DNA from 3 places in the Caloramator sp. E03 genome. Region 3 is predicted to be linked to each of the others. Evidence: riboswitches for the same ligand, from Rfam matches in the RefSeq annotation. Region 3 holds a riboswitch; each other region holds the start of a gene.
What was found. A riboswitch is a leader RNA that binds a small molecule or an ion and turns the genes downstream of it on or off. The one in region 3 is predicted to bind S-adenosylmethionine.

Region 1 (4,361 bases), 1.1 Mb from region 3:
GGACATACTAATGGAAATTATGACGACTTTATAAAGGGATATAAAGCTGGAATAAAGCACTGCACTCATCTTTTTAATGCCATGACAGGATTTCACCATAGACAGCCTAATATAGTTGGGGGAGTATTTAATAGTGATGTTACTGCAGAAATGATACTGGATGGAGTACATATTCACTTTGATGCTGTAAAAGTTGCTCTTAAAGTTAAAGGGATAGATAAAATAATACTTGTATCAGATGCTATGATGGCATGCGGGCTTTGTGATGGATTGTATAGTCTTGGAGGGCAAGATGTATATGTAAAAGATGGTCAAGCAAGACTAAAAGATGGTACACTTGCAGGTTCAACTTTAACTTTAAGTAAAGCACTTTATAATGCTGTAAATAACCTTAACATCACTTTAATCGATGCTATAAAGATGGTTACTTCAAACCCTGCTAAGCTTCTTAAACTTGATAATGAAATTGGATACATAAAAGAAGGCTTTTACGCTGATATAGTAATATTTGATGATGATATTAACATAAAACATGTTTTTGTAAATGGGGAAATGAAATTTTAATGTAAAATAAAAATAGCCCATTGGGCTATTTTTATTTTAACTCCTCAACTGCTTTCTTTATAGCTTCAACCTTGTCAAGCTTTTCCCATGGAAGGTCTAAATCTGTTCTCCCAAAGTGACCATAAGCTGCAACCTGTCTGTATATTGGCCTTCTAAGGTTTAAATTTTTAATTATTGAAGCTGGTCTTAAGTCAAATACTTTGTTTATAACTTCTACTATCTTATCATCTGGGAGTTTTCCTGTGCCAAAGGTGTCTACTTCAATTGAAACAGGCCTTGCAACGCCTATAGCATAAGCAACTTCAATTTCAAGTTTATCGGCAATACCTGCTGCAACAAGATTTTTAGCAACCCATCTTGCTGCATAAGCTGCTGAACGGTCAACCTTTGTTGGATCCTTTCCTGAGAAAGCTCCTCCGCCATGTCTTCCATAGCCTCCATAAGTATCAACAATTATCTTTCTTCCAGTAAGACCTGAGTCTCCTTGAGGTCCTCCAACAACAAATCTTCCTGTTGGGTTTATATAGTATTTTGTATTCTCATCAAGTAAATTATTTGGCACAACTTTTCTTATAACATGTTCTATGATATCTCTTTCTATTTGTTCTCTTGTAACTTCAGGGCTGTGCTGTGTTGATACAACTATTGCGTCAATTCTAACAGGTTTATCATCATGATATTCAACAGTAACCTGAGTTTTTCCATCTGGTCTTAAATAATCTAATGTTCCATTTTTCCTAACTTCAGCAAGCCTTCTTGAAAGTCTATGAGCCATTGCAATTGGAAGAGGCATCATTTCAGGAGTCTCGTTGCAGGCAAATCCGAACATCATTCCCTGATCTCCTGCACCTATTGCTTCAGCAACATCCATTTCTCCTTTTTTAGCTTCAAGGGCTTTATCAACTCCAAGAGCAATATCTGCAGACTGTTCGTCTATTGATGTTATAACTGCACAGGTATCACAGTCGAATCCATACTTTGCTCTTGTATAACCTATCTCTTCAATCGTCTTTCTAACAATCCTTGGAATGTCAACATAGCATTTTGTTGATATCTCTCCCATAACAAGAACCATTCCAGTTGTTACAGCTGTCTCGCAAGCAACTCTTGCCTCTGGATCCTGCTCTAATATGGCATCAAGTACCGCATCAGAAATTTGGTCGCATATTTTATCTGGATGACCTTCAGTTACCGATTCTGAGGTAAACAATCTTTTAACCATTTTTCTTCCTCCTTTATGTATAATAAAAAACCCCTTCTGTTAGAAGAGGTCTATTTTTCAAGAACCCTCATCTTCCAGAATACATAGATCCTGCTGGAATTGGCACCTTTCTTTTGCAGGTTGCCGGGTTTCATCGGGCCAGTCCCTCCACCTCTCTTGATAAGAGTTTAATACATATTAATTTTTACTAAGCAATAGTATCATAATAAATTAAATATGTCAACGGTATTGTTAGAAACTTATTTTTCTCCATTTTTGATTTTTGAGGACGGTTAGTGTGAAAATGTCCATTTACAAAAAAGGAAAAAAGTACAAGCCAAGGGACGGTTACTTATTTTATACACAATATCTGCAAAATTAGGGGTACATGCATAAAATATTTTATCTATTATTTAATATAATAAGTAACCGTCCCTGCTGTTGCCTTTGACAAGCCTAAAACTTTTTCATGTCGTCGTTGTGGCTACTTTTAGTCATGACCTGTTACTTATTATTTATAAATAAATAATAAATTAACCTCATCCCCTAAAGGTTATTATCTTTTAAGACCATTAATAATTTTTTATCTTGCATTAAATTGTCTATGAAGTATAAAAAGTAAGTAACTGTCCCTCTATTTTTTAAACATAAAAAAAGACGCTATATAGCGTCTTTTGGTGGAGGGAGATGGATTCGAACCATCGAAGTCACTGACAACAGATTTACAGTCTGCCCCCTTTGGCCACTCGGGAATCCCTCCTCGTATGGAGCCGGCTATCGGAATCGAACCAATAACCTACTGATTACAAGTCAGTTGCTCTGCCTATTGAGCTAAGCCGGCATATATGGTGGGAACAATAGGGCTCGAACCTATGACCCTCTGCTTGTAAGGCAGATGCTCTCCCAGCTGAGCTATGCTCCCTTTTTGTTTGCCGCACCGTTTAGCGACAATAATTAGTATACATAATATCAAAGCACAAATCAATCCTCAAATATAATTATTATTTTAATTTATATACACCATTCTTAATAATTCTTTTATTATCTCTTATAATCTATGTTATGCTTACATCAACATTTTTTAACTCCTTTATATATTATACTCTCTTCAAAATAAACCAAAGTATATTTTCATGGTAAAACTTTTAATATATAATGCTTATGTAAATCTTTTATAAATAAAATTATATATGTTCCATAAACTATTATAAACTAAATAAGGCGGTGTTAATTTGAAACAAATACTTGGAAGGTTAAGACGTGCAGTTGAAGATTTTAATATGATACAGGATAACGATAAAATAGCTGTTGGTCTATCTGGTGGTAAAGACAGTATGCTACTTTTATATGCTTTAAAGCTATATCAAAGGTTTTCACCACAAAAGTTTGATCTTTGTGCTATTACTGTAAATCTTGGATTCGATGGCTATAACCCATCCCCCCTCATTGACTTTTGTAAAGGCATCAATGTACCTTTAAATATAATAGATACTCAAATTGGAAAGATAATTTTTGAAGTTAGGCAGGAAAAAAACCCTTGCTCTATTTGTGCAAATATGCGAAAAGGTGCACTTAATAATGCCGCAAAGGCAATGGGTTACAACAAAGTTGCATATGCTCATCACTCTGACGATGTTGTTGAAACCTTTTTAATGTCATTATTTTTTGAAGGAAGAATAAATACATTCTCCCCAGTTGTCCATTTAGATAAAAAGGACATTTATGTTATACGCCCCTTTGTGTATGTTGAAGAAATAGATATATACGGTGCAATTAAAAAGCTAAACCTTCAAATTGTAAAAAATCCTTGTCCTGCAAATGGGAATACTAAACGTCAATATTTTAAAGATTTTATAAAAGACATGAGACATGAAATACCTAATATTAAAGAAAACATAATGGGTGCTATTAGTAATACCAAGCAAATAAACCTTTGGGATAAAGAAAAAATAAGAGAGATTTGCAAAAAAAATACTACTCAATAGGAATGTTTATTTCCTTCCCAAAATCATCAAATATGTATCCTGGACCCTCTGATAAATCATAGTTTACTACCTGCTCATATTCATTATTTAAAGTCTCAGGAACGTAAGAATTTTTAAATGTCGTCATAGCAATAACTGTAATGAGAGTAATTATTACAACAAGACCACTTAAAAGTATTCGACGCATTATATCCCTCCTATAGCTGATATTATGCTATTTTTTGTAGATTTTATTCATTAATTTTTGTAATAAAATTAATATCCCCCATTGTATATATAAACATGGGGGTGAATTATTTGGGCAATCAAAACTTAGATAGCCTCGGGCTCCGTGTAAATTATCTTGACAAAGATGCTTCTTTAACTCTTTCTAACTATTTATCTCAGTTTTTAAAAGAAGAAACTCTTATAGTCTGCATAGGTACAGATAAATGCATTGGAGATTGCCTTGGACCTTTAGTTGGAACTACTCTTAAAAAAAGCAATTTCCCTTATCCAGTAATAGGAACACTTGATAATCCCGCTCATGCAATTAACCTTGAATCGATACTTATTAATATAAAGAAAAAATATCCAAATCATTTTGTAATTGCAATTGATGCATGCCTTGG
Region 2 (4,361 bases), 830 kb from region 3:
TCCTCCACCGGATCCGTAAGTTACGCTGATAAAGTCGGGGTTTAAGTCTTTCAGCTTTTCTATTGTTTCATATATAGTGGATATAGGATATTCTTTTTTTGGAGGGAATATTTCAAAGGATATAACAGGCCTTTTTTGATTAAAAATATCTTTTATAAGCAATAATATCACTCCTATCCTAATGTTTATTTAACGAGTTGCTTTATGTAATGCTTGATCTATGTCATAAATTAGATCATCTACATCTTCAATTCCTATTGAAAGTCTTATCATGTCAGGGGTAACCCCACATGCTTCTTGCTCTTTTTTAGATAATTGAGAATGAGTAGTACTTGCAGGATGAATAACAAGAGATTTAGCATCTGCAACATTAGCAAGAAGTGAAAAAATTTCAAGACTCTCACTGAATTTTTTACCAGCTTCTGCTCCCCCTTTAACACCAAATGTAAATATAGAGCCAGCACCCTTTGGAAGGTATTTTTGAGCTAAATGATAGTATTTATTTCCTTTCAAACTTGGATAGTTAACCCATGATACAAGGGGGTGATTGTTTAAAAATTCAGCTATTTTTTTAGTATTTGATACATGTTTTTCTACTCTCAATGAAAGTGTTTCAAGTCCTTGTAAAAGTAAAAAAGAATTAAATGGACTAATTGAAGCTCCTGTATCTCTTAATAGTTGTACCCTTGCTTTTACAATATAAGCTTGTTTTCCAAAAGTTTCATAATAATTAATTCCATGATAACTTGGATCAGGCTCTGACAAACCTTTAAATTTACCACTTGCAGCCCAATCAAATCTACCCGAATCAACAATTACACCACCAATTGATGTTCCATGACCACCTATAAATTTCGTTGCAGAATGAATTACTATATCTGCACCAAACTCAATTGGTCTTATTAAATAAGGAGTTCCAAAAGTATTGTCAATAATAAGAGGAATTCCATTTTCATGAGCTATCTTTGCAACCTCTTCAATATCAACAAGGTTTATTTTGGGTTACCTATTGTTTCAATGTATATAAGCTTTGTTTTTTCAGTAATTGCTTTTTTAAAATTATCAGGGTCATCGGAATTAACGAATATAGTTTTGATTCCTAATTTTGATAATGTATAATTAAATAGGTTATATGTTCCTCCATAAAGGGTGTTGGAAGATACTATCTCATCTCCACAGCTAGCAATATTTAAAATTGCATAAGTAATTGCAGCTGATCCAGATGCTACGGCTAAAGCCCCAACTCCTCCTTCAAGGGCTGCTATTCTTTTTTCAAAGACGTCAGTTGTTGGATTCATCATTCTTGTATATATATTTCCGGATTCTTTTAAAGCAAATAAGTTAGCTGCATGATCTGAATCGTTAAAAACATAAGATGTAGTTTGATAAATTGGAACAGCTCTTGAACCTGTTGCAGGATCTGGTTGCTGACCTGCATGAACTTGCAACGTGTCAAATTTTAATTCTCTTTTACTCATAATATATCTCTCCTTCTATATAAAATTTTATTAACCAAAAATAAAACCTCTTTCATCATAGTATGATGAAAGAGGTTATTGTACTTTTAATAAGAGCCTTCCTCTCTCATCTTTCGCTTGTTTTATCAAGCGCAGGAATTGGCACCTTTCAGGCAAATGAGCCTGTAGGTTGCCGAGGCTTCATTGGGCCAGTCCCTCGACCTCTCTTGATGAGAATTTAATATAAATAATTTTGTTCAATATTAGCATTACTTTATAACTTTGTCAAGTATTTTTTATATGCAGACATCATATAAACTTAAGGTTTACTTTTTGAATATTTACAACTTAAAAGAGTAGTTTTTTATTTAAAATGCAAAATTACACTATTTATTATAGGAATTGATACAGAAGCATATTTTAATATTGATATATAAATTAAGCATGGTATAAGTATAGCATTTATTGTATGAAAATTAAAACATAATGCATTTAGTTAATAAAATAACTATGTTGCAATGGCTATTATAATAATATAAAATAAAAATTGTATGGTCGAATGTTGTCACCGTATTGGATGGGATTAACATTAGATGTGCTTCATTTTCAAAAAAGAATGGAGGATTTGTTATGAGCGTTCTAACATTTAAAAAAGGGGTGCATCCACCTCATGGTAAGCACTTTACAGAACATAAGCCTATTGAATATTTATTACCAAAACAGATTCTTGTATTTCCAATGATACAGCATATAGGTGCTCCATGTGAACCTATAGTAAAGAAAGGAGATAGGGTATTACTGGGGCAAAAAATTGGAGAAGCTAAGGGATTTGTTTCATCTCCAATACACAGTAGTGTATCAGGAACTGTTAAAGATGTTGTACCAGTACTTCATCCAAATGGTTCAAAGGTACTTTCTGTTATCGTAGAAAACGATGGACTTTATGAAAAAGTAGAAGGTATGGAAAAAAGAGAGGACTATAAGAATCTTACAAAAGAAGAAATACTAAAAATAATACAAGAAGCTGGTATTGTAGGTATGGGAGGAGCAGGATTCCCAACTCACGTAAAACTTGCACCACCTCCTGATAAGAAGATAGATACAATAATTGTAAATGCTGCAGAATGTGAGCCATATCTTACATCTGACCACAGAGTTTTACTTGAAGAAACTAAAAGAGTTGTGGATGGTCTAAAAATCGCACTTCATTTATTCCCAGAAGCTAAAGGATACATTGGAATAGAAGATAATAAGATGGATGCGATTGAAGCAGTACAAAAGATAGTGAAAGATGAAAAGAACATAGAAGTTAAAGTTTTAAAGACTAAATATCCTCAAGGAGCAGAAAAACAGCTTATATATTCAATAACAAAAAGAGAAGTTCCATCAGGAAAGCTTCCTGCAGATGTTGGATGCATAGTTCAAAATGTGGAAACAATGGTTGCAATAGAAAGAGCTGTTCTTAGAGGAAGGCCCCTTATGAGAAGAATTGTAACTGTAACGGGCGGTGCTATTGCTGAACCTAAAAATCTTAATGTAAGGCTTGGTATGTCGTTTAGAGAACTTATTGAAGCTTGCGGTGGATTTAAGAAAGAGCCTGCAAAAATAATTGCAGGAGGTCCCATGATGGGAACAGCAGTTTTTTCCATAGATATTCCAGTTGTTAAAGGCACCTCTGCAATATTATGTTTAACTGAAGAAGAAGCTGCTATCCCAGAGGAATTTAACTGCATAAGATGTGGTAAGTGTGTTGAGGCATGCCCGATGAATTTACTACCAGCAACATTAAATTCTTTTGCTTTAAGAAATGATTTAGAGCAATTTGAAAAACTTCATGGAATGGATTGTATAGAATGTGGAAGTTGTTCCTTTGTTTGTCCGGCAAAAAGACACCTTGTTCAGTCTTTCCGTACGGCAAAGAGAACAATACTTGCAAATAGAAAGAAAAGCTAAATAGGAGGGATATTATGGCTGAAATGAAATTTACGGTCTCATCTTCCCCTCATATTCGTTCAAATGATACTATTAAGGGGATTATGAGAGATGTTATAATTGCACTACTTCCAGCTGCAGCTGCTGGCATTTATTTCTTTAAAATTCAGGCATTATTTGTAATGATTGTATCAGTTGCATCATGTGTTCTTTCTGAATATGTTTGGCAAAAACTAACAAAGCAGAAGATAACTATAGGAGATTATAGTGCTGCTGTAACCGGGCTTTTACTTGCATTTAATCTTCCACCAACAGTTCCACTTTGGATTCCAGTAGTTGGAGGAATATTTGCAATAATAATTGTAAAACAGTTTTTTGGTGGATTAGGACAGAATTTCATGAATCCTGCCCTTGCTGCGAGAGCATTTTTATTAGCATCATGGCCAGTTCAGATGACTTCATGGGTGGTTGATGGAGTATCAAGCGCAACACCACTTGGAATATTAAAAGAGGGTGGATCTGCTCTCCCATCATTGTTTGATGTTTTTATCGGTCACGTTGGAGGATGTATAGGTGAAACTTCAGCCCTTGCTCTTATTATTGGAGGGTTATATCTTCTTTATAAGAGAGTAATATCATGGAGAATACCAGTTACTTATATAGGAACAGTATTTGTATTAATGGGAATATTAGGTAGACATGGATTTATGTCAGGAAATCCTGTGTATGAAATATTTGCAGGTGGACTTATGCTTGGTGCTATATTTATGGCAACTGATTATTCTACATCACCTATAACTCCTTTAGGTCAGATAATAATGGGAATAGGATGTGGACTTTTAACATCAATAATTCGTATATATGGAGGATATCCAGAAGGAGTTTCCTATTCAATAATAATAATGAACTTATTCGTACCTATTATAGATAAATATACAATCCCAAAAGTTTTTGGGGAGGTGAAGTAAATGA
Region 3 (4,361 bases):
GTATAAAAAGAAGAACAGCAATTATACCAAGCAGAATTTTCCCACCTGTAAAGAAATTCTTCATAAGAAGTATTAAAGCTGTTAAAGTTACACAGAACATAAATATCATTGGAACTATTGTCATCCATGACTTCTTTTTTAATTTCACAAACCATGCTGTAATTGCAAGAAGTGATAATCCTGCAAGAAGCTGATTTGCTGAACCAAATATAGGCCATATATTAAGATATCCATAAGTTATAAGAATAACTGCGGCACCTATAGTTATTGCTGTTGATGCATACATATTAGCAAGAGGTGATTTTGTCCCATCCTGCTTTTCTGGGAAAAATTCCTGGAAAATGTATCTTCCAATTCTTGTTGCAGTATCAAGGCTTGTTAGGGCAAATGCTGAAAATGCAAGTATTACAAATACCTTTCCAACCTGAATGGGAAGTCCAAAGCTATTCATAAACGTAGCAACACCTGATGCAAAAATTTGAGCAGGAGTTCCTTCAGCCTTTGCAACATAAGCAACAGATATTAAAGCAACTATAGCAACAAGGCCTTCAATAAGCATTCCTCCATAACCTACAAGTTTTGAATCCTTTTCAGAGTTTAGCTGTTTTGATGTTGTTCCTGAACCAACAAGTGAATGGAATCCTGATATAGCACCACAAGCAACAGTTACAAATAGAATCGGGAACAGATACTGTGCTTTAGCACCTGATCCTACAACAAAGCTTGTAGTTGCAGGTATTACAATAGAAGGTCTTAGAATAAATATTCCAACAACTGCACCTATTAGCATAGCATAAAGAAGGAAAGAACAAAGGTAATCTCTTGGCTGTAATAAAAGCCAAACTGGAAGGGTTGATGCACAGAATATATAGATTATAAGTATAACCTGCCAACCTACCTTTGAAAGTTTAATGAATGGGAAGCTATAACCTATCCAGATACATAAAAATAAAAGTGCAACTCCAACAACAGTAGATACTGCAAGATTTGCATTTTTTCTATAAACAAAAAATCCAAAAGCCATTGCAAGGAATATAAAAAGAACTGATGCAGTACCTGCCTGTGCTCCTGTCAGTACTTCTGGTTTTTGAGGATTAAAAGCAAATGTGCTTGCACAAATATCAGTAAATGCTGCAACAACAAGAACAAGAGTCAGCCATGCAAAAATATTAAATAACTTCTTACCTTTTTCACCGAGATTTGTTCTTATTATTTCACCAATTGATTTACCGTCATGTCTTATTGATGCAAAAAGTGAACCCCAATCGTGTACTCCACCTACAAAGATACTTCCAAGAACTATCCATAGATATACAGGGAGCCATCCAAAGATTGCAGCCTGTATAGGACCTGAAATAGGCCCTGCTCCTGCAATAGATGAAAAGTGGTGTCCTAATAGAACCTTTGCATTTGCTGGGCAATAGTCAATATCGTCCCTTAAAGTATGAGCTGGTGTCTTTCTTGATGGATCAATACCCCACTGCTTAGCAAGATATGAACCATAAGTTACATAAGCAACTAAGAACAGTATAATACCTAAGATGATTAGAACTAAGGAATTCATATAAAGACCTCCTTTTTTATTTTAAGGTGTAATTTGATACACCTTTTTTACGCTCTTACCCTGCTTATTTGTAATAACACTGTTATTTAAGAGGTCAACTGCAACAAACCTTACTTCACACCATCCATGCAAAAAGAACTTGAATGCTTTGCTGTACTTAAACTTTTTTATTTCCTTGACGCATTCGCTATCAATTTCATCTTTACATACAATAACCCCTGTTATATAAGTGCTCATGTGTTCCTTGTGAGGTTTTACATATCTTGCTACAGCATTTTTTAAAAAATTTTCAAATTCGTATACCTTTTCTAAACTCAAAGCTTCATAGCACTTAATAAAGCAAATTTCATTGTTTTCATAAGCATCTATTACATCCTTTTGAGTAATTAAGGTCCTTGCACATCTTTCAAAGTATTTAGCAAACATGTCAATTTCTGTACCTGATATATTTATATTCCTTTCAATGTCAAAATATCTACTAAATTTATTCTGTAAATTGTTTATATATACATTACATTCCACATTTATCACCTTTTATAGTATTCTACAAACACTTTGTATTTCCTGCTAAAAAATTTTGATTTTTTTAATATTTCTATTTAAGACTAATGTTATAAAAAAAATAGTTGACATTTTAGCAATTGCTTTTTATAATTAGCATGTAAGTTGAATATAAATTGTACTCTTATCAAGAGAGGCGGAGGGACTGGCCCTATGAAGCCCGGCAACCAGCATTATGCATGGTGCCAATTCCAGCGGTAGAAATACCGAGAGATGAGAGGGGATTGTAATAAGCCTCTTTCATTGAAAAGAGGTTTTTTTATTATCTTCATATCCTCAAAATCTCTTTTCATTCTCAAATTTATGTTTTTAATTTATTTTTATAATATTTTGCTAAAATTTATAAGTTTTAGCCTGTTAAATTTTTATTTTTGTACTTTATGTAATTATCATGTTAAAGAGGTGAAATAAATTGATAAATATTGTTGACCTAAATAAAACCTATACTCTAGATAATACGCAGTTTGAGGCCTTAAAAAATATAAATCTTACAATTAATGATGGTGATATTTTTGGGATAATCGGACTTAGTGGAGCTGGGAAATCATCTCTTTTAAGGTGTATTAATCTCATTGAAAAACCAACATCAGGACAAATAATAATTGATGGGAAGGATATAACATCCCTTAATTCAAAACAGATAAGAGAATATAGAAAAAAAATTGGAATGATATTTCAGCAGTTCAACTTACTTATGAATTTAAATGTTTTTGAAAACGTTGCTTTCCCTCTAAGGATATCAAAAGTTAGTAATTCTGAAATAAAAGAAAAAGTAAATGCACTATTAAAAATTGTAGAGCTTGAAGACAAAAGCAACTCCTTTCCATCACAGCTATCAGGTGGTCAAAGACAAAGGGTTGCTATTGCAAGAGCACTTGCTAATGAACCAAATATAATACTTTGCGATGAACCAACTTCTGCCCTCGATCCTTCAACTACTCAATCTATTTTAAACCTTTTAAAAAGCATTAATGAAAAATATAAAATAACAATAGTAATTGTAACTCATGAAATGTCAGTAATTAAAAGCTTATGTAAAAACGTTGCTGTAATTGAAAATGGAACTATTGCTGAATGTGGCAGTGTAATAGATGTATTTTCTAATCCAAAATCTTATACTACAAAAAACTTTTTAAAAGAAGACATTATAAATCAAATCCCTAAAGACTTTAATAGTAAAGGCAAAGTATTAAATTTAACATTTATAGGAGATGATGCTCAAAAGCCACTTATCTCAAATATGGTAAAAAAGTTCAATGTAGATGCAAATATAATATCAGGGAAAATTGATATTATTCAAAACACTCAAATTGGAAATCTTGTTGTTAACCTGACAGGTAAAGATGAAGATATTGACAAAGCTTTGAATTATCTTAAAGAATTTAAACTTAATGTTGAGGTGATATAAAGTGGAGCTTTCTAATATATATGCTTACTTAATAGATTTATTTAAAACAATATATCCATCTTTTATTGAAACTATATATATGGTATTTTTCTCAACGCTATTTGCTACTATTTTAGGATTACCTCTTGGGATAATACTTGTTATAACTTCAAAGGGTCATATATGTGAAAATGTTAAATTAAACCGCATTCTCAGTACTATTGTAAACATTGCACGTTCTGTACCATTTATCATATTGATAATAGCAATATTTCCCTTATCAAGAATAATAGTTGGCACAACAATAGGCTCAACAGCTGCAATAGTTCCACTATCCATTGCTGCATGCCCTTTTGTAGCAAGAATAGTTGAAAGCTGCCTTCTTGAAGTAAACTGGGGTATCATAGAAGCCTCACTATCAATGGGAGCAACAACTATGCAGATAATCTTTAAAGTCATAATCCGTGAGTCTATGCCTTCTTTGATATTGGGAATAACACTTACAATAATAAATATTCTTGGATATTCTGCAATGGCAGGAGCTATAGGAGGAGGTGGACTTGGAGATTTAGCTATAAGATACGGCTATCAGAGATTTCAAACTGATGTGCTGATAGCAACCATTTTAGTCCTTATAATTCTTGTAGAAATAATACAGCATACAGGAAATCTATTATCAAAAATTTTTGACAAACGATAGGAGGTTTTTTCAATGAAAAAAATATTTTCTCTATTATCAATCATTTTAGTATTAATTCTTTCTTTTACTGGATGTTCTTCTAAAGAAAGTTCTACAAATAAGCAAACAAAAAAATTAGTAGTTGGGGCAACACCAGTTCCACATGCAGA

Region 1: another riboswitch for S-adenosylmethionine. It lies ahead of metK (methionine adenosyltransferase); the one in region 3 lies ahead of FDN13_RS11465 (methionine ABC transporter ATP-binding protein).
Region 2: another riboswitch for S-adenosylmethionine. It lies ahead of FDN13_RS01240 (homocysteine synthase); the one in region 3 lies ahead of FDN13_RS11465 (methionine ABC transporter ATP-binding protein).

Annotation. Positions count from the first base shown of each region.
Region 1 is NZ_CP040093.1:1,286,508-1,290,868, forward strand. Features, by position in the region: gene nagA (N-acetylglucosamine-6-phosphate deacetylase) at 1-564, shown strand, start outside; gene metK (methionine adenosyltransferase) at 596-1,786, opposite strand; SAM riboswitch class I at 1,851-1,952, opposite strand; tRNA gene FDN13_RS06395 (tRNA-Tyr) at 2,441-2,525, opposite strand; tRNA gene FDN13_RS06400 (tRNA-Thr) at 2,531-2,606, opposite strand; tRNA gene FDN13_RS06405 (tRNA-Val) at 2,612-2,687, opposite strand; gene FDN13_RS06410 (ATP-binding protein) at 2,998-3,750, shown strand; gene FDN13_RS06415 (hypothetical protein) at 3,740-3,937, opposite strand; gene yyaC (spore protease YyaC) at 4,048-4,361, shown strand, end outside.
Region 2 is NZ_CP040093.1:231,108-235,468, reverse strand. Features, by position in the region: gene metF (methylenetetrahydrofolate reductase [NAD(P)H]) at 1-162, opposite strand, end outside; partial or broken gene FDN13_RS01240 (homocysteine synthase) at 190-1,478, opposite strand; SAM riboswitch class I at 1,582-1,694, opposite strand; gene rsxC (electron transport complex subunit RsxC) at 2,088-3,410, shown strand; gene FDN13_RS01230 (RnfABCDGE type electron transport complex subunit D) at 3,425-4,357, shown strand; gene FDN13_RS01225 (RnfABCDGE type electron transport complex subunit G) at 4,358-4,361, shown strand, end outside.
Region 3 is NZ_CP040093.1:2,387,539-2,391,899, reverse strand. Features, by position in the region: gene FDN13_RS11475 (carbon starvation CstA family protein) at 1-1,564, opposite strand, end outside; gene FDN13_RS11470 (hypothetical protein) at 1,586-2,086, opposite strand; SAM riboswitch class I at 2,247-2,345, shown strand; gene FDN13_RS11465 (methionine ABC transporter ATP-binding protein) at 2,538-3,533, shown strand; gene FDN13_RS11460 (methionine ABC transporter permease) at 3,535-4,212, shown strand; gene FDN13_RS11455 (MetQ/NlpA family ABC transporter substrate-binding protein) at 4,225-4,361, shown strand, end outside.